Chelatococcus sp. YT9: one gene and its partners. The protein of the gene in region 2 interacts with the protein of the main gene of each other region in a pairwise test. Links are inferred from orthologs where the notes say so. Each region holds a gene or a part of one and is shown on either strand. Other genes may lie near its edges. The genes, in order: nadE, dnaA and KIO76_RS20020.

What was found.
Region 1: the proteins of dnaA (region 2) and nadE interact in binary tests that used the Escherichia coli proteins (3 or more experiments, as listed by UniProt). The link is inferred for Chelatococcus sp. YT9 from one-to-one orthologs.
Region 3: the proteins of dnaA (region 2) and KIO76_RS20020 interact in binary tests that used the Escherichia coli proteins (3 or more experiments, as listed by UniProt). The link is inferred for Chelatococcus sp. YT9 from one-to-one orthologs.

The regions. Positions count from the first base shown.
Region 1 is NZ_JAHBRW010000002.1:1,061,246-1,071,105, forward strand. The notes cover bases 2,837-5,708. They hold nadE (NAD(+) synthase), read right to left. Parts: upstream 4,749-5,708; coding sequence 3,924-4,748; downstream 2,837-3,923. Other genes in these bases: KIO76_RS24915 (DMT family transporter), read right to left, coding at 2,837-3,343; KIO76_RS24925 (cysteine hydrolase family protein), read right to left, coding at 4,771-5,394; KIO76_RS24930 (hypothetical protein), read left to right, coding at 5,646-5,708. Also shown: KIO76_RS24910 (FdhF/YdeP family oxidoreductase), read right to left, coding at 1-1,745; more of KIO76_RS24915, read right to left, coding at 2,468-2,836; more of KIO76_RS24930, read left to right, coding at 5,709-5,834; KIO76_RS24935 (sugar O-acetyltransferase), read right to left, coding at 6,231-6,785; KIO76_RS24940 (hypothetical protein), read left to right, coding at 7,354-7,596; KIO76_RS24945 ((2Fe-2S)-binding protein), read left to right, coding at 7,833-8,336; KIO76_RS24950 (FAD binding domain-containing protein), read left to right, coding at 8,333-9,346; KIO76_RS24955 (xanthine dehydrogenase family protein molybdopterin-binding subunit), read left to right, coding at 9,353-9,860. UniProt on the Escherichia coli protein: Catalyzes the ATP-dependent amidation of deamido-NAD to form NAD. Uses ammonia as a nitrogen source.
Region 2 is NZ_JAHBRW010000001.1:1,618,860-1,628,705, reverse strand. The notes cover bases 1-2,858. They hold dnaA (chromosomal replication initiator protein DnaA), read left to right. Parts: upstream 1-616; coding sequence 617-2,101; downstream 2,102-2,858. Other genes in these bases: dnaN (DNA polymerase III subunit beta), read left to right, coding at 2,280-2,858. Outside these bases: more of dnaN, read left to right, coding at 2,859-3,401; DNA replication/repair protein RecF, read left to right, coding at 3,668-4,792; KIO76_RS07295 (LysE family translocator), read left to right, coding at 4,907-5,536; gyrB (DNA topoisomerase (ATP-hydrolyzing) subunit B), read left to right, coding at 5,669-8,095; KIO76_RS07285 (hypothetical protein), read right to left, coding at 8,458-9,258; KIO76_RS07280 (sodium:proton antiporter), read right to left, coding at 9,300-9,846. UniProt on the Escherichia coli protein: Plays an essential in the initiation and regulation of chromosomal replication. Binds in an ATP-dependent fashion to the origin of replication (oriC) to initiate formation of the DNA replication initiation complex once per cell cycle.
Region 3 is NZ_JAHBRW010000001.1:4,351,845-4,361,665, forward strand. What follows is about bases 3,434-6,266. They hold KIO76_RS20020 (replicative DNA helicase), read left to right. Parts: upstream 3,434-4,022; coding sequence 4,023-5,510; downstream 5,511-6,266. Other genes in these bases: KIO76_RS20015 (cyclopropane fatty acid synthase), read left to right, coding at 3,434-3,794; alr (alanine racemase), read left to right, coding at 5,560-6,266. Outside these bases: rpsF (30S ribosomal protein S6), read left to right, coding at 1-337; rpsR (30S ribosomal protein S18), read left to right, coding at 341-583; KIO76_RS20005 (DUF2232 domain-containing protein), read left to right, coding at 798-1,772; rplI (50S ribosomal protein L9), read left to right, coding at 1,824-2,387; more of KIO76_RS20015, read left to right, coding at 2,541-3,433; more of alr, read left to right, coding at 6,267-6,711; DNA repair protein RadA, read left to right, coding at 6,711-8,129; KIO76_RS20035 (CvpA family protein), read left to right, coding at 8,249-8,902; purF (amidophosphoribosyltransferase), read left to right, coding at 8,947-9,821. UniProt on the Escherichia coli protein: The main replicative DNA helicase, it participates in initiation and elongation during chromosome replication. Travels ahead of the DNA replisome, separating dsDNA into templates for DNA synthesis.

The DNA of each region.
Region 1 (9,860 bases), on a different replicon or contig from region 2:
ACCAGGGCGTAATTGCCGACCCACTCATCCCAAGGCACTTTCGGCGTGGGCGGGAGCGTCGCCCTGGCGATCTCAGCGACGATGCGCGGTTCTGAAAGCAGGTGCTCGCTTGCCGGCCTGTGGATGCCCCGGGACGCATGGATGCAGGTGGTTGAATCCTCGATCGTCACGATCTGCGGGCCGGTCGCCTGCTCGTCTATCTCCGAACGCACAAGCGTCGGCAAGATGTAGGAGGTGCGCGCCGTGATCAGATGGGAGCGGTTGAGCTTGGTCGCCACCTGTACGGATAGATCGAGGCCACGCCATTTGTTCTCCATGAGCGCGCGGTCAGGTATGGCGCGCACAAAATTGCCGCCGAGCCCAATGAAAGCACTCACCTCGCCGGCGACGATCGCCTCGCAGGCCTCCACCGTGTTCATCCCGTCTTCTCGCGGCGGCTCAAAGCCATAGCGCTCCGCCATCAGGTCGAGCGGCACCAAATCCACCTTCTCCGCGATGCCGACCGTGCGCTGACCTTGAACATTCGAGTGGCCGCGCACCGGACAGATACCCGCACCCGCGCGCCCGATGTTCCCGCGCATCAGGAGAAGGTTGATCAGCATCTGCACCGAGTCGATGCCGAGTTTGTGCTGGGTCAGGCCCATGCCATAGATGGCGATCACGGATCGAGCCTTCGCATAGGTCTGCGCGGCCGCCCGGAGTTCGTCCCGCGCCAGACCGGAGGTTTCGATGATCTCTTCCCAGCTCAGCGCACGTACGGCGGCCTCGAAAGCGGCGAAGCCGTGGGTCTGCGTCGCGATGAAGTCCGCGTCCAGAACCCGGATCTTGCCTGAGAGCCGGGCTTCATCATCCCACGCAAACAGAAACTTCGCCATTCCCAGCATGACGGCAATGTCGCTTCCGGCGCGCGGCTGGTAATACTGGGTGGCGATACGCGTGGGCTTGTTCGCAACCATCTGGCCTGGGCGCTGCGGATTGACGAACTCCTCCCAGCCGCGCTCCCGCAAGGGGTTGAAGACCACAATCGGGACCTGGCGCTCGCTCACCTCCTGCAGCGTGTGCAACAGGCGCGGCGAGTTGGTTCCGACGTTCTGGCCAAAGGAGAGAATACAGTCGGTTTGGGCGAAATCGTCGAGAAGAACGGTCCCGACCGGGGTCCCGATGCTTTGCGGAAGAGCCACCGAAGTGGTCTCGTGACACATGTTCGAGCTGTCCGGGAGATTGTTGTTGCCGTAAAACCGGGCCAGAAGCTGATACATAAAAGATGTCTCGAGAGAAGCACGCCCCGAGGCATAGAAGATGACGCTTTTGGGTGCATAAGATCGCAGCTTTTGGCCGATGTCGGTAAAAGCGTCCGCCCATGTGACCTCGACGTATTTGTCACTGTCGGGATCATAACGCATCGGCTGCGTCAATCGCCCGTGATTCTCCAAACCGTGATCTGTCCACTCAAGCAGTTGCGACACCGTATATTTCGAAAAGAAGGCCGGCGTCGTGCGCTTCGAGGTCAGGTCCCAGAACGTCGCCTTTGCACCATTCTCGCAGAACTCGGCGATGTGCGGTTCCGCTGGCTTGGCCCATGCGCAACTCGTGCACATATATCCGCCGGTCTTATTATGGTCGCGAAAGAGCCCCACCGCGCTCGGGACCGCGCCCTGGCGCGTGGAATGCTTGACCAGCGAACGGACCGACCCCCACCCGCCTGTCGGCTGCTCATACGGCTGATAGGTGGCTCGGTCAGGCATCGTGACGCTCCGGTCTTGGTCTCGCTCTTTCGCTAATGCCTCTTGGCTCCACAGGTTCCGAATAGCCGCCTCTTTCGAGCATCTATCCAAGGTCAATTGCCGCCTTGAGTTATGGTGCCGCGTTACCGGTTCAGAAGAATGCAGTAGTAATTGGATCGTATTCAATAAACGATTAGAGCTATAAAATGAATGATGCCGGCGAATGGCAGCTGTGGTGGGCGGGTCCCCGGATAACAGAAAATTGACCTTGGTTTATCTGTCGGCAGCGTGCGGTTTGGCGGCCGCATTCGCGGCCTGTGGTTCCGGCGTCACATTGATGACAAAACTCATCGTGAGGTTGTACCTCATATTTCGATTTCAAGATCGTTCCGGTCCACCCCGTTCGCCTATGAGCATGTCGTATTCTGGCGCCGCGACAGCGACAGGGTAATTCCGGTAGTCAGTCCTGATCGAGACCATCGTCGAGTTCGCCAGATGGCAACCATCCGGGGAACACAGGATTGAATGCGGCTGAGATGCAGACGGCCTTCACGGACTGCGGGGGCGTTGTCATTGGCCGCGGCTCTTCGCCCGAAAAGGTGGAAGTTGATCGATGAAGTGGGGCCGGTCACGGATCGATTTCCAGGCGACCGGTAGGGGCGGCAGAGCCGTGGGACGTTCTTACGAGCGATCTCTCCCGTGACTAGCTCGGCTGAGCTGCGCGACAGATCGGCGCGACATGTTTACCTGACGGGCGAACGGATGGCTGCATTCGCGCGCTCTCTCCTGTAGATGAAGATCATCGCCATGACGATGATCATCGCTCCAATAAGCACATTGAGTGCGGGTGGCCGCATCCAAATGAGCTGATCGAGCGCCACGGCCCAAATGAGTGATGTATACTTGAACGGAGACACCGTTGATGCGCCGGCATAGCGCAAGGCATCGATCATACAATAAAGCGCGCCGAGATAAGCCGCCGACATGATGGCCAGCAACAGCGCATCATTGACGGCGGGCATAACGAATTCACCCCCTGACCAGATTAGCCCCACCAGTGCCGTCGCGGCTGCCGAATACAGCATCGTGGCTTGGGTCGCATCGGTCTGGGCGATGCGACGAGTGACGATGTCACGAAAAGCCGCGCAGGCAGCGGATGCCAAAGGCAGCAGGGCATAGAGCGATAAAGTTCCCGATGCTGGATTGATCACGACCAGCACGCCCACAAAGCCGACGACAACAGCCATAAGGCGCGCGCCGTCGAGTTTTTCGCCGATAGTCGCTGGTGCGAGGAGCAGAACGAAAAGAGGATTGGCAAAGGAGAGTGCTATAGCGATCGACAACGGCAGATACATGAGCCCAGTCACAAAAGTGAGGAGGCTACCCACATTGAAGAGTGCCCGAAGCAACTGCCTTGGACGGCTTTGCACCTCGAGTTTCGCTCCGCGCCCGTGAATCGATATCGCCAGAACAACTGAGATTGTGATCAATGCCTGGGTGAGAACGATTTGCCCAGTCGGCAAACGCCCGAGCAGAAGCTTCGTCAGGGCATCGTTGATTGTCAAAAGCAGCGAACTTGCGAGCATCAGCGTGATGCCGACAGCAGGTCTCGTGATCATGGGCATCCATCGTCAGGGGCGGAATGGCCGCGTCCGGCAGGGCGCTGTGCAAGTAGCCGGGACTATTAGTGGGGGGAAGGCGCCACCGTCGTGCGAAGCATATTCACAGGGTGGTCCTTAAGCACCTGCTCCGACTTACATCGCCCGGCAGACTAGCTTCGGTGCTCTCGTGGAGAGGGCTCGCCTGGCACCGCCAGAAGACTGCTGCTGATGCGCGATACAGCACCGCGGCCGGCGTCGAACCATACGTTCCCCCCTTGTGTTAGGGAGGAACATATATCGGTATATGGACCCGTAACAATACTGGAGCCAAGCCTTTTGCGAGGGCATGCGATGACAAAGCCTCGTCGCTAAGCGACAGACGGGACTAAGAAGCAGACCGGTGGCAAGCGCGTCTCGAATGGCTCTGGCGCGAGCAATGCGGGGATCTGCGTGATGGTCGCGGTGAAGGCTGCCTCGCAGGCTTCGTCCAGCGCAAGCGCGGCGGCTCGCCCAAATTTAGCCCGCGCGGCCCCTAAGGGCACTCCCCGGGTTTCAGCGGCATGATGATCGGCTCAGGTCTGGGGTGAGCCCTCGCAACTCACCGGGCAACGGGCGGCGCCACGGGGAGCTCTCGCTTATGCGCTGTATTCACATAGAAGGCCAAGATCCGTGCGCGGGCGGCCTCGTCGATGAGGCGCCCCTCCAGAAAATCATCGATCTGATCGTAAGTGACGCCGTACGCCTCTTCATCGGGGCGAAGGGGAGCAAGATTCTCAAGATCGGCGGTTGGAATTTTTGCAACAAGATCGCTTGGCGCTCCAAGGTTCGATGCCAAGGCACGGACCCTGCGCTTGTTAAGCCCATAAAGCGGCACGATGTCGGCCGCACCATCCCCGAACTTGGTAAAGAAGCCCATCAACGCTTCCGCCGCCTGATCGGTGCCGATGACCAGACCGCGATGGGCGCCGGCAAGTGCAAACTGCACAATCATCCGCTGCCGAGCTTTGACGTTTCCGAGCAGAAAGTCCTCCCGCCCCGCGTCGCCTAGCTCAGCGCCGGCGTGCTTCAGACAGGCCAGCATCGCGTCGGCAGCGGGCTTGATGTCCACCCGCAGAATCTCGTCCGCACCGATCGTATCCAGAGCTCTCTGAGCGTCCTTTTCATCCGCTTGCGCCCCGTAGGGGAGGCGGACAGCGAGGAATTTCGCATCGTACCCCGCGCTTCGAAGGCCTTCGACCGCACGTTGAGCCAATAGCCCCGCTGCCAACGAATCCACACCGCCGCTGATCCCTAGCACATAGGTCCTGAGGCCTGACGCGCGCAGATATGTGGCGAGAAAATCAATGCGCCGGCGTGCTTCCAGCGCTGCGTCGAAGTTCCGGGCAACGCCCAAGGCTTCTATAATTCTCTCTTGGTCTGTCATGTGCCGGTGATTGCTCCTGATGTTACAGCATGCCGTCCAGGTGAGCGGCCAGGAGGGTGGAAGTGGTGACCATCTCAACCTGCGTGCCGAAACGGCTCTCGTAAATCTCCAGCATAGCGTCGTGGGTCGTATCCGCGCCGGAGCAGATCGCGTCGGCGACGATGATCACGCGATAGCCAAGGTCGATGGCACCCATCACCGTGGCGAGCACGCATACCTCGGTCTCTGCGCCAGACACGATCAGTGCATCGACGCCAGCGGCGCGTAACCGAGGATGCAGGGCACCGTGCCACGCGGACATGACGCGTTTGTCCTCTACGGCAGCCGGCGGTACGAACCGCGACAGGTCGGGAACGAGTTCAAGCAATTCCGGATCAAGCCGATTGCGTGTCATCGACTCCCATTTGTTGTAGTATCGCTTCCAGGAACCACCGACGTCGTCTGCGGACGGGGGTGGTATGAAACGCGTGAAGATCGTCCTCGCGGGATTGAGTTCGGTAAGGCTCACGACATTCGGCAGAACCCGGCCCATCCAAGGCGTGTGCCACTCTGTCGGCTCGGCGAACATGCGCTGCATGTCAATGCAGAGATGCACCCAGCGGTCGTGCAGCGGTCCGAACAATAGACCGTTCTCGAGTTTTCTCACTGCTGGGCCTCTCGCGATGTCATGTCCCTTGAACCTGAACCCCCGGTGCCTCGATGCCGATCCCATCCGACAGACCCCAGAACAGGACTTAAGGATCGCCACGCTCATGGGAAGATAATCCGGAGAGGGGTTCTGCGTTCCTGCCCTTCGTTCGACTTTGTCTGACCCCCCCGGCTGACGAGCTTGCGGGATTGCCAAATGTTGAGCACAAGGCTGAGACATATGCCCCGTTATCAAGACGAGTGACCCCCATGGGCACAGTGTTTCAGTGGTTGGCGCACCTGGCGACCTTTTGTGCTTGCTGGCTTATTGCCACGCTTCTGACGTTCCTGACGGTGCTCCTGCTCTCGGGCTCTGTTCCCGCCGCGACATGGTATGCTCTGATCGCTGGCGTTACGGCCGGGTTGGTGGGAGCGACTTGGGCTGCAGCCCGCAAGTGATCTGACGCGGCCGCTGCAAGGATCAAAGGCGGTGAAAATCTCGATGACCTGATTGAGTAGGATCTGACGCCTTTTCGCGATCCGCTGCCGCCACATGCATCAGCTCTCGGCCGGTGGACCATGTTCGAAACTTGCCGTCGACATGGCAATCGCCACGGGCGGCAGTTCTCGAATGCTCTTCCCGTCAGCTGAGATGTCTGGTGTTGCGATCCCGACCCGAGTCAGCGCATCAGGAAGGCGGAGCTGTCGCGGAGCAAGACGGACTGCTGGGACTTGTTCGCTAGCGGCGACAGCCTGAATCGCTAGGACTGGCGACTATTTTGCGCTCGGCCGCGTGGCATGAAGAGGGTGCGTTTTCCGCAGGCGACAGGGCACGGCATGAGATGTCGGGCAGCTTCATGGTCTGAGCCGGGCCGGGTTGCCGACAGCAACCGCACCGGGCGGTACATCGCGGGTGACGACACTGCCGGCCCCGATGATTGCGTCATCACCGATCGTCACACCTGGTAGGATAATGGCTCCGCTTCCAATCCAGACGTTTTCACCGATCACGACTGGACGACCGGACTCGAGCATCCGCCTTCGTTGGGCAGGATCTCTTGGATGGTCGGGCGTCAGAATCTGTACAGCGGTGCCGATTTGAGTCATATCACCGATCGTGACCTTGACGACATCCAGAATACAGCAGTTGAAATTGAGGAAAACGCCGCGGCCTAAACTGATGTTATAGCCGTAGTCACAAAAGAATGGCGGACGAATATTGCAGCCTTCTCCCACGCTGGCAAAAGCTTCCTCAAGAAGCGCTTGCCGCTCAGGTTGGCTTCTCGTGCTCGTGGCATTGTAGCGATCCAGCCATTCAGAAATGCGCCTGTTGTCGGCGGCGAGTTCAGGGTCGTCAGCAATGTACAGCTCACCAGCCAACATCTTCTGCTTCTGGGTCTTGAGGGTCATGGGGGCCTCTCGTTTGCGTCTATGTCCGTCGACCGCCTGCAAGAACGCGTGGGGAGGCGCTTCGATCCAGGTAGATACGGGCGGCATTGGTGACGGCAAGGTGGCCCCGCGCAGAATGTAGCGCCTGAAGAGGTTGCCGCGCTAGCGGTGGCGCTCCGTGGCGAGGCGTTGCACCCCAGCGCTGGTGCCGAGTGCGCGTGCCGGGACGAGGAGGTGAAACCTCTACCTGTGGCACGGCTCGGGCGACGGCAATGTCGAGCGTGACCCGTTCTCCGTAGGGATGAGACTGCGGTGCAGGTCAGCTCGTCCGCTCTCAAAGCAGCGGTGCTCACCAGCATTCAGCTTGCCGTCGGATTGGCTGCGTCCCAGTTCGCGCCACTCGCGCTTTCGCCTCTGGCGGAGCGTGGCGGCAAAAAAATCTGCCGCAATCGGAACACGGCGCCCCAGCCGCGGTTGACTACACAGTCTTGGAGTGACGCGAGTCGGGGCGGGCTTGTCCGTTCAGAGATGGCTATATAGCCGCTCACAGGCTGCATGTAGCGGCAGAGAATTCGGTAGAGGATAGGTTATGAGCGATGTGAATCCAGTCCGGACGTTGTGCTCCAACTTGGAAGCAGCGCGCATTGATGCGGTCGTTAAAGCTGCCTCCGCAGAAACGTTAACGACCGCCGACATCGAAAACCTTCACAAAATTCAGGTTGCGTTGATGGCTGTTCGCGAAACTCTTGATGAGCACAGTGCTCGGCTGGGGTGGGGCAGCGATGAAGGAAATCTGGAAGATGCTGCCCTTGCGCACCGAAGCAAGTCATAAACGTTCAGCCGCATCCTAGCCGCAGGCTTGCCAGACAGTAAGACCTCGTAGGTCTATTGTGTCGCAAACGACGCCAAAATTACAATTTTACATGCCTATTGGTAGCCGCTGATCGTCAACTATACGGCCAGCCCAAAATAACAAGGTCTTCTATCGATAGACGTCTAAACATGCGTAGAGAGGAACTCTAGCGCGCTTTGCGGGGTTCCTTGTGATCAGCCATTGCGACGGATGTCATGCGCCAGCCATCGAAGCTTGCCCTGCAGCTCACAATAAACGGCGACAGCAACTCACTGGAAGTATCGCCCGAAGTTACCCTGCTCGATCTGCTGCGCGAGGGGCTGCATCTTACCGGCACCAAAAAGGGGTGCGACCACGGCCAGTGCGGCGCCTGCACGGTTTTGGTCAACGGGCGCCGGATAAACTCCTGCCTTAAGCTCGCTGTCACGCTGGATGGCGCGGAAATCACCACCATCGAGGGGCTGGCGAGCGGAACACGCATGCATCCTCTTCAAAACGCTTTCGTCGAGCGTGATGCATTTCAGTGCGGCTACTGCACGCCCGGACAGATTTGCTCTGCACAAGGACTGATAAACGAGGGCAGGGCCGCGACGCAGGAGGACATCCGGGAGCTGATGAGTGGCAATCTCTGTCGCTGTGGTGCCTATACCAACATCGCCGATGCCATTGAGGATGTGCTCCACGGCGACCGCACGGTGTTCAAGGAGGCGGCGGAATGATCCCCTTTGACTACCATCGTGCGGCGACCTTGGAGGAGGCTATAAGCCTCGGTGCCGAGCCTGAGACACGTTTCCTCGCCGGTGGCACCAACATCATCGATCTGATGAAGGAGACGGTCGAGCGACCGGTCCGAGTGGTTGACATCGGACGCCTCGGCCTCGACGCAATCGAGGAATTGCCGGAGGGCGGCTTGCGGCTTGGCGCGCTCGCGCCGAACGCCGACACGGCGTATCATCCGCTCGTCGAGCGCGACTATCCTCTGCTGTCGTCGGCTATTCTGGCTGGTGCAAGCCCACAATTGCGCAATGCCGCCACGAACGGAGGCAATATCAATCAGCGCACGCGCTGTTACTACTTCTATGATGTCGCGACGCCCTGCAACAAGCGCGTTCCTGGTTCGGGCTGCAGCGCGGTGGGCGGCGTCAATCGCAACCATGCCATCCTCGGAACAAGCGAAGCCTGCATCGCAACCCACCCCTCGGACATGTGCGTTGCGTTGGCGGCGCTCAACGCTGTCGTGCAGGTCAGTGGGCCAGCGGGTAACCGCGAGATCCCGTTTGCCGAATATCATCGGCTACCTGGTGACGAACCGCAGCGGGACAACACGCTCACGCGTGGCGAGCTGGTCACCGCAATCGACCTGCCGGCGGAGCATTTCCGCGAACATTATTCCTACCTTAAGCTCCGCGATAGGTTGTCCTACGCCTTTGCGCTGGTTTCGGTCGCGGCGGTGCTCTCCCTGGACGGTGAGAAGGTCCTCGATGCGCGCGTGGCGCTTGGCGGTGTCGCACACAAGCCTTGGCGGATGCGTGAAGCGGAGGAAATGCTCATCGGTTCGCCGGTGTCCGAACGGCAGTTCGCCGCCTTCGCTGAACGCCTCGTTGAGGGCGCAGTGGGGCGCGGCGCTAACGATTTCAAGATTGAACTTGCGAAGCGCGCCATCTCGCGGGCGCTGACCCAGGCGGCTGCCGGCACGCCGCAGTCCCAGGTCGACAAGAAGATCGCGTGAGGTGTCATGACCATCGTTGCACGAGCAGAGAATGGCATCGGCAGGCCCGTCAGCCGCATCGACGGCCCTGACAAGGTTACTGGACGGGCGCGCTACGCGGCCGAGCATTCGGCCGATGAGATGGTCTATGGCTGGATCGTCTCAAGCACGATTGCCAAAGGTCGCATTGTGCGTATCGACGACGCAGCGGCGCGTACAATAGGCGGTGTCCTGGACATCCTCACCCACGAGAACCGGCCTCATATTGCGTGGTTCGACCGAAGCTATCGCGATGAGGTCGCACCTCCCGGCGAACCTTTTCGGGCTCTCTATGACGAGCAGGTTCATTTCAGCTTCCAACCCGTTGCGTTGGTGTTGGCGGAAACACTTGAAGCAGCGCGCGCCGGGGCAGTCCTTCTTCAAGTCCACTACGAGGCGACGGAGCATACCACCGACTTCATCGCTGCGCTGCCGAACGCCTATGTGCCGAAGAAGAAGCGATCCGGCATACCGATGCCGTCCGATCGTGGCGATG
Region 2 (9,846 bases):
TTCAACCTCTTTTTCAGGAGGGGGCGGTGATTTTTTGTCTGTTCAACAGCTGTCAGGTCGCTCTATATACATCCTGCGACCTCTGCTTATCGAGCAGTGTGGAAAGCATCGTCACAGATTATGCCGGTGTTATGCGGCTTCCTGATCTGTAAAGTTCTTGGTTGCTGCGCACCTGGTCCCGTTGACTCTGCGTAATTTCGAAACAGTCTCCGCACGCCTCTTGTTGCGTACCTTTTTAAGGGCAGGCGCGGCTTAAGGTTTGTTCGTTGGAGATCCAACAGCGGCACAATCGTCGATTGTGCCGTGGAGATGGTTTGCGCTCAGAGGTCGGGCGTTAAAACAAAAAAAGGAGCTGCGGTCGATGTATAAGGTGAACGAAGGGACGAAACTCGCCGGAGAACGTGGAAGCCCTGAAAAGGGCCCTTTGTCCGGCCAGGGTTTACGGCCTTCCGAAGCCTTAGCAACAGCGGCGCGTGGTCCCGGTATCAGTCCGGGCAACCTTGGCGATGTCCTCAAGGGAAGCGCCAAGGTCACGCATGGTTTGGGGTCGAGTATCTTGGGAAATGGTGCGTTGGGAAGCGGTGTTTTGGGGAAGGGTGACTTGGCGAAGGGTGGCATGGGGGCTGCGGTGGTGAGCACGAGCGCCGTTGGCGATCAGCCGGTATTCGGTGAGCCTTGGACGCGGGTGCGGCGCCGGCTGCGCGTCGAGCTGGGGGAAGATGTTTTTACCAGCTGGTTCGGACGTCTCGAGCTGGATGGCGTGACCGAGGGCGTCGCGCGCCTGACCGTGCCCACGCGTTTTCTCAAGAGCTGGATCGAGTCCCACTATGCTGACCGCGTGCTGAACCTGTTCCGCGCCGAATGCGCGGAAGTGACCCGTCTCGCCTTATCCGTCCGTGGCTCGGTGAACCGTGACGCTGTCGCAGCGGCGCGGCCGGCGGAGCCCCCCGCGCCGCGTCCAGCCGTCGCACGCGAGGGGTTTGCGGAGGCGAGCGTCACACAGCCGGTTTTCGAGAAACCGGTTGCAGCGGCGGTGGCACAGCGGAGCGAAGGCTCTGACCTCACGGGCAACCCGCTCGACAGCCGCCTGACGTTCGAGTCCTTCATCGTTGGCCGCTCCAATGCGCTCGCGCATGCTGCCGCTGAGCGGGTGGCGCGAGATGATGGCGCGACGCCCCTCTATAACCCACTTTATCTCCACGCAGGCGTTGGCCTCGGCAAGACGCATCTGATCCAGGCCGTGGCCCACGAAGCGCAACGCTGCGGAAAGCGGGTCATCTATCTCACCGCCGATCGCTTCATGTATGGCTTCGTGGCGGCGCTCAAGGCGCAAACCGCACTCGCCTTCAAGGAAAAGCTTCGCGGCATCGATCTTCTCGTCATCGATGACGTGCAGTTCCTGCAAGGCAAGTCGATCCAGCAGGAGTTCGGCCATACCATCAACGCTTTGCTCGATGCCGGCCGGCAGATCGTCGTCGCCGCGGATCGTCCGCCCGCTGATCTCGAGGCGCTGGACGAGCGCGTTTGCTCACGCCTTGCCGGTGGGCTCGTGGTCGAGATGGCCTCGCTGGACGAGGAACTGCGCAATCGCATCCTGATGGCGCGGATCGCGGCGGTGCAATCCGTCCATCCGGCCTTCTCTGTGCCGGCACCCGTGGTGTCCTACGTCGCGCGCGTGATCACGACCAATGGCCGTGATCTCGACGGTGCCGTTAACCGCCTCCTGGCGCATTCCACCCTGTCGGGGTCGGAGATGTCTTTGGAGACAGCCGAGGCTGCTATCCGCGACCTCGTGCGTACCAAGGACCCCAAGCGCGTCAAGATTGAGGACATCCAGAAGCTGGTAGCCAGCCGGTACAATGTCTCGCGTGCCGACATTCTGTCCGAGCGCCGAACGGCGGCCGTGGTCAAGCCCCGCCAGATCGCAATGTATCTGTCCAAGATCCTGACCTTGCGTTCGCTGCCGGAAATCGGCCGGCGCTTCGGCGGACGGGACCACACCACCGTGCTCCATGCGGTGCGGAAGATCGAAAAGGCCGTCGGCGACGACAGCTCATTGAACGAAGAGGTCGAGCTCCTGAAGCGCATGCTGCAGGAGTAAGTCTCCCGGAAAGCGGCCGCTCCCGGGCGGCTGCCATCGGGAACCGTGGCTTGCTCAACAAGTGCCCTTGCGAAAGCGCTGGCGAGACGGCATTGTGCCTGCCCACCCGTTGGGCGGGCCGGTTTCTTTCCAGCCTGTTTTGCACGGGACATTGCGTTAGAGAGAAACGGAACGTTCGATGAAGGTCACCGTCGAACGGGCGACGCTTTTGAAGTCGCTCGGTCATGTCCATCGCGTCGTCGAGCGGCGCACAACGATTCCGATCCTGTCCAACGTCCTTTTGAAGGGCGTGGCCGGTCAATTGAGCCTGAAGGCAACCGATCTTGACCTCGAGGTGACGGAAACGCTTCCTGCCGATGTCGAAATCGAAGGCGCCATTACGGTCCCGGCCCACGTGATCTACGACATCGTGCGAAAGCTGCCGGACGGCGCGCAAGTTTCGCTCGAGACGACCGGCGACGGGACACAGATGCTGATCCGAGCCGGGCGCTCGCGTTTCAACCTGCAGGCTCTGCCGGAAAGCGATTTTCCAGATCTCGCAGCGGGCGACCTTCCCCACCGCTTCAGCCTGCCAGGAATCGAATTGAAGCGCCTCATCGACAAATCGCAGTTCGCGATTTCGACGGAGGAGACGCGCTATTATCTCAACGGCATCTTCATCCACACGATCGAGGCGGAGCCCGGAACAACCGTGCTCCGCGCCGTCGCGACAGACGGCCATCGGCTAGCGCGGGTCGATGTGCCAGCGCCCGCCGGATCAGTCGGCATGCCCGGAGTGATCCTGCCGCGCAAGGCCGTTGCCGAGATTCAGAAGCTGCTCGACGGCCTGGAAGCTGAGATTACGGTCGAGCTGTCGCCCGCCAAGGTGCGGCTGACGATCGGCGCCGTGGTTCTGACGTCGAAGCTGATCGACGGGACTTTCCCGGACTATCAGCGGGTGATCCCGGCCAACAATGACAAGCAGCTCGTCGTCGATCGCGATGTGTTCAGCGCGGCGGTGGATCGGGTATCGACCATTTCGTCCGAACGCGGGCGTGCAGTGAAGCTCGCCCTCAGCGACGGCCGCATGGTTCTTTCGGTCACCAACCCGGATTCGGGCAGCGCAACCGAGGAGCTGGAGGTCGACTATGAGGCGGGCGGCCTCGATATCGGCTTCAATGCCCGCTATCTCCTCGATATCACGAGCCAGCTCGACGGGGATACGGCCCTGTTCAAGCTGGCCGACGCCGGCTCGCCCACGCTCGTGCAGGATCGCGAGGGCGCATCGGCACTGTACGTGCTGATGCCCATGCGGGTCTGACCGGCGAGGGCACAACACTGCCTTAAGGGTCGGAACGGCCTTGCGCGAATGATGTTCCTGTAGTCGGAGCGTTGCGCTTTCAGCTGGATCAGACATTCTGGCGGCGAGATGCCGGCCGCGAAGCGATTGACACATGTGGCCGCTGGCTGGCGACATGTGGACACAGCGGAGCGGTGGTTCTCTCGAACCCCGCTACTAGTAACCAGGCAAAATGCGGGGACGCGACGATTCAGGAGCTCGCGACAGCTCCGCGCGTGAAGCGCCTCATGCTTGCGGATTTCCGCAGCTATGCAGACCTCCATCTTGACGTTGGCGAGGCGCCGCTGGTTGCGCTCGTCGGCGACAACGGCGCGGGCAAGACCAATCTTATCGAGGCGCTGTCGCTATTCACGCCGGGGCGTGGGTTGCGCAGGGCAGACTTCGGCGAACTCGCGCGCCTTGGTGGGCGCGGGGGCTTCGCCGTGTCCGCGATCCTGGCATCAGCCTTTGATGAGATACGCCTCGGGATCGGCAGTGAACCGAGCGCAGATGGCAGCTCCGGCCGTAAGTGCCGGGTCGATGGAACCGCCGTGGCGTCCGCATCGGCCTTCGCGGACTATATCCGGGTCGTGTGGCTGACGCCGGCTTTCGACGGACTATTTTCCGGTGCTGCCGGCGATCGCCGTCGTTTCCTGGATCGGCTCGTTCTGGCTGTCGACGCCGGCCACGGCACACGCGTCAATGCATTCGAGAAGGCCATGCGCGGCCGCAACCGGCTTCTAGCCGAGGATGCCCCCCATCGTGCCTGGCTCGACGCGGTGGAACGGGAGTTGGCAGAGCTTGGTGTCGCCGTTGCCGCGGCGCGGGCAGAAACGGTGGCACGGCTCGCCGCGCTAATCGAAGCGACCCGCAATGATGCCTCACCGTTTCCCTCGGCCGAGCTGCGGCTGGACGGTGAGATCGAGGCGATGGTCAACGCGACAGCGGCCGTCGAGGTCGAGGATTACTATCGCCGTCTGCTGCATGACGGCCGAGGGCGTGACAAGGCGGCCGGCCGCACGCTCACGGGGCCGCAGACAAGCGAACTCGTCGTTCATCATCGGGGCAAGGGGATGCCCGCCAGCCAATGCTCGACCGGCGAGCAAAAGGCGCTGCTGATCGGGCTCGTGCTCGCCCATGCCCGGCTTGTCGCGACCATGAGCGGGATCGCACCACTGGTGCTGATGGATGAGGTCGCGGCCCATCTCGATCCACGCCGACGCGCCGCACTCTACGAGGAACTCCGGACGTTGGGATCTCAAGTCTGGATGACGGGCGCCGATCCTGCGCTCTTCACTGACCTGCCGGAGGGCTCAGCACGCTTCCTGGTAACAGGGGGTGCGGTAACACCTTATGGCACAAGCCCAATTTGATCGCCCGCCGGCGGCTGGGCGCGTGGATCGCTATCTTCGCGCAGCGCGCCATTTCTGATATGAGCAACAACAACGTTTTCGCTGTTCAACGCCCTATCATGAGAAGCTGAGACAATGTCCGGCCTTGACCTGATAAGCCTCGCCGTCTTCGCCAGCGTGCTCGCCGCGGCGGGCGCATCGCCCGGGCCGGCGGTCGCCGCCATTCTGGCGCGCGTGCTTGCGCGCGGAGCGGCAGGCGTCGCTCCCTTTCTAGCCGGCCTTATTGTCGGGGACGTCATCTGGCTGGCGGCCGCGGTGCTCGGTCTCGCCGTGGTCGCCCAGACATTCCATGGGCTCTTCCTCATGATCCGATATCTCGGCGCGGCCTACCTGCTTTGGTTGGCGTGGAAGCTCTGGTTCGCACCGGTTTCGGCCGTTCCTGGAACCAGCGCTGAAGCGGGTCGCGGTGAGCGGGGCGTGCGCGCTTTCATCGGCGGTCTCATGCTCACGCTGGGCAACCCGAAAACCATGATGTTCTACCTCGCGCTGCTGCCCAACATCATCAATCTGGCGGATGTTCGCCTTCTGGCCTTCGTCGAGCTTGCCGGCGTCATCGTCGCTGTATTGACCGGCGTGTTCACCGGCTATGTGCTTCTGGCGACGCGCGTTCGCCGGCTCTTCACCTCCCCGCGCGCCATGCGTTGGCTCAATCGGGGCAGTGGGACCGTGATGGCCGGCGCAGCCGTTGCGGTGGCAACGCGATAAAGCCGCATTCTCAAGGGAAAAGTGCCCGCGCGGGCGTGAAATCTCACGCCCGAATGATTAGATTTATGCTGTCGAATCAAAGGCTGCGGCTCGATCGCAGCAATCCTTACCGATATCGGATTGGACCCATCCATGGCTGAACCCGCCCGCGACGTGAACGAAGAGTCCTATGGCGCCGATTCCATCAAGGTGCTCAAGGGCCTCGATGCCGTCCGCAAGCGCCCGGGCATGTATATCGGCGATACCGACGATGGCTCCGGCCTCCACCACATGGTGTACGAGGTCGTGGACAACGCGATCGACGAGGCGCTCGCCGGTCATGCGACGCAGGTCACCGTGACGCTGAATGCCGACGGCTCCGTCACCGTATCCGATAACGGCCGCGGGATCCCGACTGACATTCACCCCGGCGAGGGCATTTCAGCGGCCGAGGTCATCATGACCCAGCTGCATGCGGGCGGGAAGTTCGACCAGAATTCCTACAAGGTCTCCGGCGGCCTGCATGGCGTTGGCGTATCCGTGGTCAACGCACTGTCGACCTGGCTGAAGGTGCGCATCTGGCGCGGCGGCAAGGAGCATTTCGTCGAGTTTCGGCATGGCAACGTGGTAGCGCCGCTCGCCGTCGTCGGTGAAGCCCCGGTGGACAAGCGCGGCACGGAAGTCTCCTTCCTCGCCTCGCCCGAAACCTTCAGCATGGTGGAATACGACTACGCCACCCTGGAGCATCGCCTGCGTGAACTGGCGTTCCTGAACTCCGGCGTGCGCATTATCCTGACGGACAATCGCCATGCCGAGCGCAAGGTCGAGGAGCTGTTCTACGAGGGGGGCGTCGAGGCCTTCGTCCACTATCTAGACCGCACCAAATCGTCCCTTCTCGACAAGCCAATCGTGATTCGCGGGGAGCGCGACGGCGTCGGCGTCGAGGTGGCTCTCTGGTGGAACGACAGCTACCACGAGAATGTGCTCGTCTTCACGAACAATATCCCCCAGCGGGACGGCGGAACCCATCTTGCCGGCTTCCGAGGCGCCCTCACGCGCCAGATCACCGGCTATGCCGAAAGCTCGGGCCTCTCCAAGAAAGAGAAGGTCGGCCTGACCGGTGACGATTGCCGCGAGGGTCTGACAGCCGTTGTTTCCGTGAAGGTACCGGACCCGAAGTTCTCGTCCCAGACCAAGGACAAGCTCGTGTCGTCGGAGGTCCGGCCGGCGGTCGAGGGCGTCGTCAACGAGGCGCTCGCGATCTGGCTCGAGGAGAACCCCTCCGATGCCAAGACCGTGGTCGGTAAGGTGGTGGAAGCGGCGGCCGCGCGCGAAGCCGCCCGCAAGGCGCGTGAGTTGACCCGGCGCAAGGGCGCGCTCGATATTGCCTCGCTCCCCGGCAAGCTTGCCGACTGTCAGGAGCGCGATCCGGCCAAGGCGGAACTCTTCATCGTCGAGGGTGACTCGGCCGGTGGATCCGCCAAACAGGGCCGCAACCGGGAATATCAGGCCGTGCTGCCGCTGCGTGGCAAGATCCTCAATGTCGAGCGCGCGCGCTTCGACAAGATGCTGTCCTCGGAGCAGATCGGCACGCTGATCACCGCCCTCGGGACCGGCATCGGCCGCGAGGATTTCAATGCCGACAAGCTGCGCTACCACAAGATCATCATCATGACGGACGCGGACGTGGACGGCAGCCACATCCGCACGTTGCTGCTCACCTTCTTCTTCCGGCAGATGCCGGAGCTGATCGAGCGCGGGCATATCTTCATCGCCCAGCCGCCCCTCTATAAGGTCACCCGCGGCAAGTCGCAGCAGTATCTCAAGGACGAGCGTGCGCTGGAAGACTATCTCCTTGAGGGTGGGCTCGACGGAGCCCTGCTGCGTTTCGCCAACGGCGAGGAGCGAGCAGGGCTCGACCTGAGGGCTCTCGTCGATGAGTCGCGGCTCGTGCGGCATGTCCTCAGCAACCTCCACACCCGCTATGACCGCGCCGTCGTGGAGCAAGCTGCCATCGCCGGTGCGCTGCGCCCGCAGGTGGCTGAAGAGCCTGAGACCGCGAATGAGGCCGCCGCTTACATCGCGCGCCGTCTCGACGCTCTTGCAGAGGAAACGGAACGTGGCTGGGAAGGCCGCGCCGAAGCGGGCGGCTTCGTCTTCAGCCGGGTCGTTCGCGGCGTCAAGCAGGTGGCGAGCCTCGATGCCGCGCTGCTCGCCTCGTCCGAGGCCCGGAAGCTCGACGAGCATGCAGCCAGCCTGCAGACCTACGCGCGCCCCTCGAAGCTCATCCGCCGCAACGAGGAAATCGCCGTGGACGGGCCGGTCAGCCTGTTCAACGCGGTGGCGACCACGGGCCGCAAGGGCATTCAGCTGCAGCGCTACAAGGGGCTCGGCGAGATGAATCCGGACCAGCTCTGGTCCACCACGCTCGACCGCGATGTGCGCTCCCTGCTGCAGGTGAAGATCAAGGAAGTCACCGACGCGGACGATATCTTCGTCAAGCTGATGGGAGATACGGTGGAGCCGCGCCGTGAGTTCATCCAGGCGAACGCCCTGAACGTGGCGAACCTCGACGTCTGAGGCCGTTCCCCAAGCGCGATCGGCATCGGCAGCCGCATACCGGCATCCGGCCGAGCGAGAGCGAGGCGACGCTTCCAGATCCCGGGCCGTCGCTTCGCGGCTTCCAGGCTGACATGTCTGAAAGCCCGCGCTGCCCCCCTTTATGAAAGGGTGGCCTCGCACCAGCGAGGGGGTGGGGCACGAGGAAGAGACGATGCTCTTCTGGCCAGCATCTGTTGGCTATTTGGTCGGATCAGCGTGAGGTGAACCCCACCCGGCGCCTGCGGCGGCGCCCTCTCCGGAGGCGACGGATGGACGCGTCGCGGCTGACTTGATAGCGCCGCGTATCGCCGCAAACCGAAAGCCTTGAAGGGCGCTCCGTTCTAGCGGTCACTCGGCCGCCGGAAGGCGAGCACCTTGTCAGTATAAGTTTCGACCACAACGCTGAAGGGCGTGCCGTCAGGTACGCTCAGCACTGCTTCATGCCGTATGACCTCGGTGGGAACGGCGAGAGGGCCCGTGGCCGGCGTCCGAACCTGTCGGCTCGACATTTCCCACCCGTCCGGGAGCGGCGTCCATAACAAGCGTGCTGAAAGCGTCCGCCGCCGGAACTGAAGCGCTTGCACCGCACGTCCGAAAGCTGTGTCGGTTTCGTCCAACAGCCGGTTCATCTCCGGCGTGAGCCGGGCTGGCACATACCAATTGTCCGCTTCCGATAGTACGAAGTCGCCGCAGACAAGCTGAACGCGCCGATAGCGCACGGGTTCTTCTTCCGCCACCGCGAGCGTCTGTCTGATTGCCGCCGTCGGCGCCTTGTCGGCACCGCGCACCAGCCGCGCCACCACGCGTACCGGTGAGGCGAGCTGGTGCCGCGCGCACCAGCGCTCCAAGGTGAGGGTAGCGCTTGGGTTGCTAAGGAGTTCGGCGTTGAGGGTCTGCAGCAGCGCCAGCGCCTCCAGGCGGCCAACGAAATCATCCTGCCAGGCGAACAGGCGTGGCGGTGGGGCACTATCGGCCTGAACTGGACCGGCCGCGAGAACGAGAGCGACACCAGCTCCTACGGCGCTGCCGACGGCTGTCACTTTGACTGCGGTCTCAAAGGAGCCCTTGACGGCGCATTTGGCCGTTACCTTCGCGGTCTTCTTCGCAACATGTCCCGCGGCAGCCATCGCCTGGAGCAGCATGCGGGATTTCGCCCCTGGCCGTCGAAGCATATCGGAACGCCTCACAGGTAGAACAACAACGTCACCAGCAGAAATACCGGAATGAGAATGCCGCCCGACCACAGCATATAGCCAAAGAAGCTCGGCATCTTGACGCCGCGGTGGCGAGCGATGGCATAGACCATGAAATTCGGCGCGTTGCCGATATAGCTGTTGGCCCCCATGAAAACGGCGCCGGCCGAGATCGCTGTCAAGATCAGCGCCCCCTCGCGCATGAGGTGCTGGGCATCCCCGCCCGCCAGCTCGAAGAAGACGAGATAGGTAGGCGCGTTATCGAGGAAGGAGGACAGAATGCCGGTCAGCCAGAAATAGGCGACCGGCACAGGTTCTCCCGCAGGGCCGGTCACGAGGTTGACCAGCGGCGCAAATGCGCCGGAGGAGCCCGCCCTGAGCATGGCCATAACCGGGATCATGCAGGTGAAAATCGCGGCGAAGAGCTTGGCGACCTCAAGGATCGGGCCCCAGCTGAATCCATTGGCTTGCCGGATACCTTGCCGGGTCAGGGCCAGCGAGGCCAGCGCCACCAGCACGAACACGATATCACGCAGC
Region 3 (9,821 bases), 2.7 Mb from region 2 along the record:
GCCGTGGGGCGTCAAGTCCCTTGCTTTCCGGATCAAGAAGAACCGCAAGGCACATTTCACGCTCCTGAACATCGATGCCCCCCCGGCGGCCGTCGCCGAGATGGAGCGCCAGATGAGCCTGAGCGAAGACGTTCTGCGCTTCATGACGCTGCGCGTCGAGGAGCTCGAGGAAGGTCAATCGGTCATGCTTCAGAAGCGCGATCGCGATGATCGCCGCGAAGGCGGTGGCCGCTTCGATCGTGAGGGCGGCGGTGGCCGCTTCGACCGTGGTGATCGCGGCGATCGTGGTCCGCGCCGCGACCGCTCCAGTGACGACGACGCTTCCGACGAGGCCTGATCCATGAGCACCACTTCCTCTCCCCGCCGTCCGTTCTTCCGCCGCCGCAAGACCTGCCCGTTCTCGGGCGTCAATGCGCCGAAGATCGACTACAAGGACACGCGTCTGCTCTCGCGCTACATCTCCGAGCGCGGCAAGATCGTTCCTTCACGCATCACGGCCGTTTCAGCCAAGAAGCAGCGCGAACTGGCCCAGGCCATCAAGCGCGCCCGCTTCCTCGGCCTTCTGCCTTACGTGATCAAGTAAGATCCGTTTTGACGATCATGGCGTCACAATCGCCATGATCGTTGACTGCCCCCGCCGGAGGTGAGGAGCCCAGGTTTCCAAGAGATTCCCTGCGGCTTCCCATGCTCCGGCTTCGTCATGAAAAATTGCCCCGGGCACCTCTATCCGGGGACAATCCGTTGGGTTGGACCTTGATCCTTCCCTAACCCTGCAGGATGCAGCGGGACAGCAGACGATGGCCATACCCTTCCTGGTCGGCATTGGCGCCGGCATCGTATCGGCGTTGCTCTTCGCAGTCGTGATCTCCGGATCCGTGCTGGCGTTGCTGCTTTCCTATATCGCTCCCCTTCCCATTCTCGTTGCAGCGCTAGGGTGGAATCACAGGGCCGGCCTCGTTGCGGTCGCCACCGGCGCTGCGAGCCTCGGCGTGATCTTCGCGCCCACGAGCGGCCTCGCCTACGCCATTGGCATCGGCCTGCCCGCCTGGTGGCTGGGCTATCTCACGCTCCTCGCCCGCCCTGGCGAGAACGGCCCAGACTGGTATCCCCTCGGGCGGGTCCTTGCCTGGGCCGCAGGCATTGCTGCCGGCGTCACATTCGCAGGCGCCTGGGGGATAGGCGGCAGCTACGCTGACTTTGAGGCCACGATGGGCCGTGCCATCCGCGCGTTCCTCACCATGGAGAGCGCCCCCGGCGGACAGCAAGCCCCCTCACCCGACGCGCTTGGCCTGCCCTCCGGAATAGCGGTGGATGACCTGGTGGACGCCATCATCACCGCGGTGCCCCCGCTCGCCGCCGCATCTTTCGTCCTCATGCTGGCCCTGAACCTGTGGCTCGCGGCGAAGACCGTGTCGATATCTCAGCGCCTGCCACGTCCCTGGCCCGACATCGCCGATACCGCGATGCCGCGCGCAGTGCTTCCGGCGCTCGTTGCAGCCGCAGTGCTTGCGGTGGTCGGCAGCGGGTTCATTGGCCTCATCGCCGCAGCCCTCGTCGGCTCTCTGATATGCGCCTACGCCTTGCAAGGGCTGGCGGCGCTGCACGCGCTCACGCGTGGCAAGCCGGGCCGCCCGTTCATCCTTGGCCTGACCTATGCGATTCTGGTGATTTTCCTCGTGTGGATCCTGCCAGTCCTCGCCCTCTTCGGAATCATCGACACGCTCCTGGGACTGCGGGCGCGCCGAGCAGGTATCGCGGGCTTGCCCCGTTAGGTCCCATTTCGTCCGATCCAAAACATTCAAACGTTCTACAAGGAGACTGACATGGAAGTTATTTTGCTCGAGCGCGTCGCCAAGCTCGGCCAGATGGGCCAGACCGTGCGCGTCCGCGACGGTTATGCCCGCAACTACCTCCTGCCCCAGGGCAAGGCCCTGCGCGCCACGAAGGCCAACACCGCCCGCTTCGAGGAGCAGCGCGCTCAGCTCGAGGCCCGCAACCTTGAGCTGAAGACCGAGGCTGAAGCCGTCAGCACCAAGCTCGATGGCGAGAGCGTCCAGATCATCCGCCAGGCCGGCGAAACCGGCGTGCTGTATGGCTCGGTCTCTCCACGTGACATCGCGGAGGCTCTGACCGCCGCAGGCTTCAGCGTCAGCCGCCAGCAGATCGTGCTGAACACGCCGATCAAGGCGCTCGGCCTGCACAGCGTGCCGGTTACGCTCCACCCGGAAGTCGAAGTGACCATTACCGTCAATGTCGCCCGTAGCCCGGAAGAAGCCGAGCGTCAGGCCCGCGGCGAGACTGTCACGACCCGTGAGGAAACCAACCTCGATGACCTCGGCCTCGAGGTGGGCGCCGCCCTCGCCGAAGCTGCGGGCGACGACGAGTAAGTCATTCGTTAACAAAGACAGGCGCTTGGCATGCGCTGAGGTAAAGGGTGCCAGTCCGCTGGCACCCGTTGCGCTTTTTGACGTAGCTTCTTAGCTTATCCTTATCTGATCACGGCGGCCGCGCAGCGACGCCTTGGTACGACGAGGCGAGTAATGGAAGCATTACTGCGATTTGTGCTTGGTCGGCTCGTTACGCGGGGGTCTCTCACCCTCACTGTTGCAGACGGGCCACCGATAAGTTTCGGCGATGGGACAGGCGATCCCGTCCACGCCCGGCTGGTCGACCGGCGGGCCATCATCCCCCTTCTTCTCGATCCAGATACGGCCCTCGGCGAGCTCTACATGGACGGCCGCCTCGTGATTGAGCGAGGGGATATCGCCGACATGATCGCCTTGGGGATGATCAACCTCCGCGACAACGGCGAGACGCTCCCTGTCAGGCTGTTGCGCGGCTGGCGGCGGTTGCGGCGGGGGCTGACGCAGCGGAACATCGCGTCACGCTCCCAACGAAACGTCGCCCATCACTATGATCTAGACGGCCGGCTCTACGCACTGTTTCTCGATTCAGATCGGCAATATTCCTGCGCCTATTTCGAGGAACCGGGCTACTCGCTTGATGATGCCCAACTAGCTAAAAAGAGGCACTTGGCCGCAAAGCTCCTGGTGGAGCCGGATCAAAAGGTTCTCGATATCGGCTGCGGCTGGGGCGGTCTCGGCCTCTATCTCGCCGAGCGATGCGGCGCCAAGGTGACCGGGGTCACGCTTTCGCAGGAGCAGTTGGCAGTCGCACGCAACCGTGCGACCGAAGGCGGGCTCGGCAACCAGGTGGAATTCCGGCTGCAGGACTACCGCTCACTGACGGAGACCTTCGATCGCATCATCTCCGTCGGCATGTTCGAGCATGTCGGCGTGCCCTATTACAGGACCTATTTCGAGACGATCAGAGACCGCTTGGCCGACAATGGCGTGGCGGTGATCCACTCGATCGGGCGAATGGGGCCACCGGGCAGCACAAACTCCTGGATCGACAAATATATTTTCCCGGGCGGCTACATACCCGCCCTGTCGGAAGTCCTGCCGCATATCGAGAAGGCCGGTCTGGTCGTGACGGATATCGAGATCCTGCGTCTGCACTACGCGGAGACGCTGAAGGCCTGGCGTCAGCGTTTCCACGCACATCGGGAAGAGGTTCTTGCTCTTTACGACGAACGGTTCGTGCGGATGTGGGACTTCTATCTCGCGGGTTCCGAAATGTCCTTCCGCCATGACGGCATGATGGTCTTCCAGGTTCAGCTCGCCAAGCAGCAGGAAAGCGTGCCGCTGACCCGGGACTATATCTCCCGCCGGGAGAACGCCCTGCGCGCGCGGGAAGGCAAACCCCGCGACCTGCGTCTAGCGGGCGAATGATTCCGTGCCGGCTCCAGCGCGGAACATGCCGCGCTGGAGCCCGTGCTGATTGGTGAGCCGGACGCCATCAGAGGCGTGAACAGTCAACGGGCAATCCGGCAACAGTGGACAATATTTGTCCGCTGCTTGTGAATCGAGTGAGTTGCGGGACTCCCCCGGCCGCCGCCTAGGTCCACCCTTCGACCGTGCTAGAGTGAGCCAAAGCGACTCACGTGTTAGGGCGGTAAGGTGGCGGTGAATAGTCTAGTAGCGCGGCTTGAGACGGCGAGCGAGGCACAGTTCCGTCTCGCGCCGCATAATATCGATGCCGAGCAAGCGCTCCTCGGGGCCATTCTCGTCAACAATGACGCCTATTTCCGGGTCTCCGACTTCCTCGAAGCCGAGCACTTCCAGGAAGAGGTGCACCGGCGGATCTATGAAGTCGCGACCAGCCTGATCAAGGCTGGCAAGATCGCAACGCCCATCACCCTGAAGACTTTCCTCGGCGATCAGGACCTCGGCGGCGTCACCATCCCGCAATATCTGGCGCGCCTCGCCGCCGAAGCCACCACCATCATCAATGCCGAGGACTACGGCCGCACCATCCATGACCTTGCCGTCCGCCGCCGTCTGATCGAGATCGGCGAGGACATGGTCAACGAGGCCTATGATTCGGCCGTGGATGTCTCACCGCGCGACCAGATCGAGGAAGCGGAGCGGCGCCTCTACGAACTGGCCGAGACGGGGCGTTATGACGGCGGATTCCAGAACTTCGCGACTGCGCTCACAGCGGCGGTCGATGTGGCAGCCGCGGCCTACAAGCGGGAGGGCAAGCTTTCAGGCCTCGCCACCGGGCTCCACGACCTCGACCGGATGATGGGCGGCCTGCAGCCGTCCGACCTCGTCATCCTCGCCGGCCGCCCCGCCATGGGCAAGACCTCGCTCGCCACCAACATCGCCTTCAACATCGCCAAGGCCTACCGCGGCGAAAAGCAGCCTGACGGCACGTTGAAAACCGTGAACGGCGGCATCGTTGGCTTCTTCTCGCTGGAAATGTCGTCGGAGCAGCTCGCCAATCGTATCATTGCCGAACAGGCAGGCATTCCCTCCTACAAGATCCGGCGCGGCGACATCCGCGAGGACGAATTCTACAAGATCAGCGACGTCGCCCGCGAGATGCAGACGATCCCGTTCTACATCGACCAGACCGGCGGCCTGTCGATCGCCCAGCTTGCGGCCCGCGCCCGCCGGCTAAAACGCCAGCGGGGCCTTGATCTCCTGGTGGTGGATTACCTGCAGCTCCTCTCCGGCTCGTCGAAGAAGGGCGAGAACCGCGTCCAGGAGCTCACCGAGATCACGACCGGCATGAAGGCTCTCGCCAAGGAACTGGCCGTGCCGATCGTGGCGCTGTCTCAGCTCTCGCGCCAGGTCGAGGCGCGCGACGACAAGCGGCCGCAACTATCGGATCTGCGTGAATCAGGCTCAATCGAGCAGGATGCCGACGTGGTCATGTTCGTCTATCGTGACGAATATTACCTCAAGAACAAGGAGCCCAAGATGGGCACCGAGGAGCACTTCAAATGGCAGGCCGAGATGGATCAGGCCCACGGCAAGGCTGAAGTGATCATCGGCAAGCAGCGCCATGGTCCAACCGGCACGGTCCAGCTCTCGTTCCAGGCTGATGTGACCCGCTTCGGCAATCTGGCGCAGGAAGATCACCTGCCTGAGCAATACTGAACGATGGGCACATCGCGCCATTGCCAGCTGAGATGAGGTTCCTCTCATTGTGACCGCCTCTGCTCTCACCAACGCTGCCGCTGTCCGCGAGGCCGACGCCGGCGCCGTTCTGACCATCGATCTCAAGGCGCTCGTGAAGAACTGGCGCACGCTCGCGGGCGAGGCTCCGGACGCAGAATGCGCCGCTGTCATCAAGGCTGATGCTTACGGCATTGGCCTGGAGCAGGCGGCGCGCGCGCTCTCGGCCGCGGGCTGCATGACGTTCTTCGTCGCTCACTTCAGCGAGGCCGAGCGCTTCCGGGCCGTCAACAACGCGGCAAGCCTTTACGTGCTCAACGGCCTCCTGCCGGGAACCGCCGCGCATTTCGCCGCCATAAATGCTCGGCCGGTCCTCGGCTCGCGCGAGGAAATCGAGGAATGGAGCGCCTATTGCACCAGCGTCGGCAGCAAGCTGCCGGCGGCGATCCATATCGATACCGGCATGAACAGGCTTGGCCTCAGGCTGGACAGCGCGACGAAGCTCGTCAGTGAGACCAGGCTGTTGGAAGCCTTCACGCCCTCGCTCGTGATGAGCCATCTGGTTTCTGCTGAAGTTCCTGCTCTGCCGATCAATACCAAGCAGATCAAGGCTTTCCAGGCGGCACGTGCCCTGTTTCCCGGTGTCCCGGCGTCTCTCTGCAATTCGTCGGGGATCTATCTGCCGGAACGGCCGCATTACGATCTGCTGCGCCCGGGCTACGCGCTCTATGGCGGCAATCCCCGCCCCGGCCGGGACAATCCCATGGCGCCGGTCGTCCGGCTCGCGGCCAAAATCATCCAGATCCGTACGGTGCCGGACGCGGAAACCGTAGGCTACAGCGGCCATTGGACAGCGGAAGGTCGTCGCCGGATCGCCACTGTCAGCCTCGGCTATGCTGATGGCTTCCTGCGCAGCCTCAGCGGCACCAACTTGAAGCCGGGCGGAGAGGCTGTCGTCGGCGGCGTGCGCTGCCCTATCGCCGGCCGGATCTCGATGGACCTCGTCACGCTCGATATCTCGTCTTTGGCTGAGGACGCCGTCAAACGGGGGGACTATGCCACCTTCATAGGGGACGGCATCAGCATAGACGAGGTCGGCATGCGCGCCGGCACGATCGGCTATGAAATCCTCACCAGCCTCGGCCACCGGTTCGCGCGCCGCTATCAAGGGCTTGAAGACTAGTGGCGCGTGGGTCTGTCAGCTACATCTGCCAGAGCTGCGGCGCGGTCTACAACCGTTGGCAGGGCAAATGCGACGCTTGCGGGGCCTGGAACACGCTGGCGCAGGAAGCCTCCGGCCCACCCGTGCCGGTTCCTGGCGCAAGCCGCGCCGCAGCGCGCGGCAAGGGACGCATCTTTCCCCTGGAGGGCCTGCAGGGCTCCAGCATGGATGCCCCACGTGTGCCTTCCGGGATTGGCGAGCTTGACCGGGTCACCGGGGGAGGCTTTGTCCCCGGCTCGGTCATTCTCATCGGCGGGGATCCCGGCATCGGCAAGTCCACGCTGCTGACGCAGGCAAGCGCTGTCATGGCTCGCGCCGGTCACCGCGTCGCTTACATCTCCGGCGAAGAGGCGGTGGCGCAGGTGCGCCTGCGCGCCGAGCGGCTCGGCCTCAACGACGCGCCCGTGGAGCTTGCGGCCGAGACCCATGTCGAGGACATCATCGCGACCCTGTCGCATGGCACCGTGCCACGGCTCGCCATCATCGATTCCATTCAGACCATGTGGACCTCGAGCGTCGAGGCGGCGCCCGGCACCGTGACGCAGGTCCGCGGCAGCGCTCAGGCGCTCATCCGCTTCGCCAAGACATCCGGCACGACAGTCATCCTGGTCGGGCATGTCACCAAGGACGGCCAGATCGCGGGGCCGCGCGTCGTGGAGCATATGGTCGATGCCGTCGTTTCCTTCGAAGGCGACAGCGGTTACCACTTCCGCATCCTGCGTGCGGTCAAGAATCGCTTTGGGCCGACCGACGAGATCGGCGTGTTCGAGATGACCGGCCGCGGCCTTGCCGAGGTGTCGAACCCCTCCGCGCTTTTCCTGTCGGGCCGGGATCTTTCGGCCGCCGGCACCGCCGTCTTCGCCGGAATGGAGGGCACACGGCCCTTGCTCGTCGAGATCCAGGCACTGGTCGCTCCGTCGAGCCTCGGCACCCCGCGGCGCGCGGTTGTCGGCTGGGACCCCAGCCGACTGTCCATGGTGCTCGCCGTGCTGGAAGCACACGGTGGGCTGAAGCTCGGCCAGCACGACGTCTATCTCAATGTCGCCGGCGGCTTGAAGATCACAGAGCCCGCGGCAGACCTCGCGGCTGCCGCCGCGCTCGTTTCCTCGCTCGCGGGCGTCGCCCTGCCGCCTGATACGGTCCATTTCGGCGAGATCGGCCTGTCAGGCTCCGTGCGGCCGGTATCGCAGGCCCAGGCGCGCCTCAAGGAGGCCGCAAAGCTCGGGTTCCATCGCGCCGTGGCGCCACCGCCGGCCCGCGACCAGGGCGAGAGGACACCGCTCGACGTCACGTCCGCGGGTCATATCGTCGATCTCGTTGCGCGCATTGCGGCTGGCGGACAGCGCGACCGGCGCGATCAGAGTCATTCCAAAGGTTAACAAGTTTCATTGGACAGAGCTTTGCGAGAGGTGACGGCCGCCGTAACGCGAGCTATACCAACCTCATAGTACGTTACGCCCCGTACACCCGCCCCGATTCGCGGTTCCCAGGCTCCATCATGCCCGTCGCACTTCTTGACCTTATCGTTATCGGCGTCGTGCTGCTGTCCGCTCTCCTGGCAGCAGTAAGAGGCTTCACCCGCGAGGTCCTTGCCATCGCCTCGTGGGTCGCCGCAGCCGTCGCTGCCCTCTTCCTGCACGCGCAGGTACTTCCCTATGTGAAGCCGCATATCGCGAACCCGACGATCGCATTGGTCGTTGCCATAGCGGCGGTCTTTCTCGTCACGCTGATCATCGTGTCTTTCATTACGGTTCAGTTGTCTGACCTGGTGCTGGATTCCCGCATTGGTGCCGTGGATCGTTCGCTGGGCTTCATTTTCGGCGCAGCTCGCGGCTTTCTGATTTGCGTTGTCGGCTTTCTTTTCTTCAATTGGCTCGTGAAGCCAGACATGCAACCTGAATGGGTGCAGCAGGCCAGAACGAAGCCTCTGCTGCAATCGACGGGTGATCGTCTGGTGGCGATGTTGCCGGATGACCCTGAAAGCACCATCTTGCAGAAGTTGCGCCGTCCGAGCACGGACGGAGATGCCGATGTTCCGGCCGAACCCGAGACATCGCCGCAGGCGCCTGCGAATGGGCAGCCTGCGCCGCAACGCCGCAGCGAGGCGCCGGTCAGAAACGGCGCTACTGGTGCTACAGGTGCGTCCCGGTAAACCGCGGTTGCGGTCGCGTTCGGTTACCGGCGGGAGACTAAGTGATGGAAGATAGCCGCGGATTCGACGATTTCGATTCCGAAGCTGATACCCTGCATGAGGAATGCGGGGTATTCGGCATTTATGGCCACCCCGATGCCGCTGCAATCACCGCCCTCGGCATGCATGCGCTGCAGCATCGCGGTCAGGAAGCAGCAGGCATCGTGTCCTTCGATGGCACCCGCTTCCAGTCGGAGCGCCACCTCGGCCTTGTCGGCGACAATTTCTCCGATCCCGCCACGATCGATCGGCTCAAGGGCCATATGGCGATCGGACACACCCGTTATTCGACGACGGGCGCCACGATCTTGCGCAACGTTCAGCCCCTCTTCGCGGAACTCGCGAGCGGCGGATTTGCTGTTGCGCATAATGGCAACCTTACGAATGGTCTCACGCTCCGGCGCAGGCTTGTCGCCGAGGGCGCGATCTGCCAGTCGACCTCGGACACGGAAGCGATCCTCCACCTCGTGGCCCGCTCTCGCCGCACGCGCTTCCTGGAGCGCTTCATTGACGCGCTCCGGCAGATCGAGGGCGGCTATGCCATCGTCAGCCTGACCAACAAGAAGCTCATTGGCGCACGTGACCCGCTGGGGATTCGCCCGCTGGTGCTTGGCGAACTCGATGGCCATTACATCCTCGCCTCCGAGACCTGCGCGCTCGACATCATCGGCGCTCGCTTTGTCCGGGACATCGAGAATGGTGAAGTGGTGGTCATCTCAGAGGCCGGCCTCGAGAGCCACCGGCCCTTCCCGGCCCAACCGGCCCGCCCCTGCATCTTCGAGTATGTGTATTTTTCCCGTCCGGATTCGGTCGTGAACGGACGCTCGGTCTATGGTGTGCGCAAGGCCATCGGCGCGACCCTGGCGCAGGAAGCCCCGGT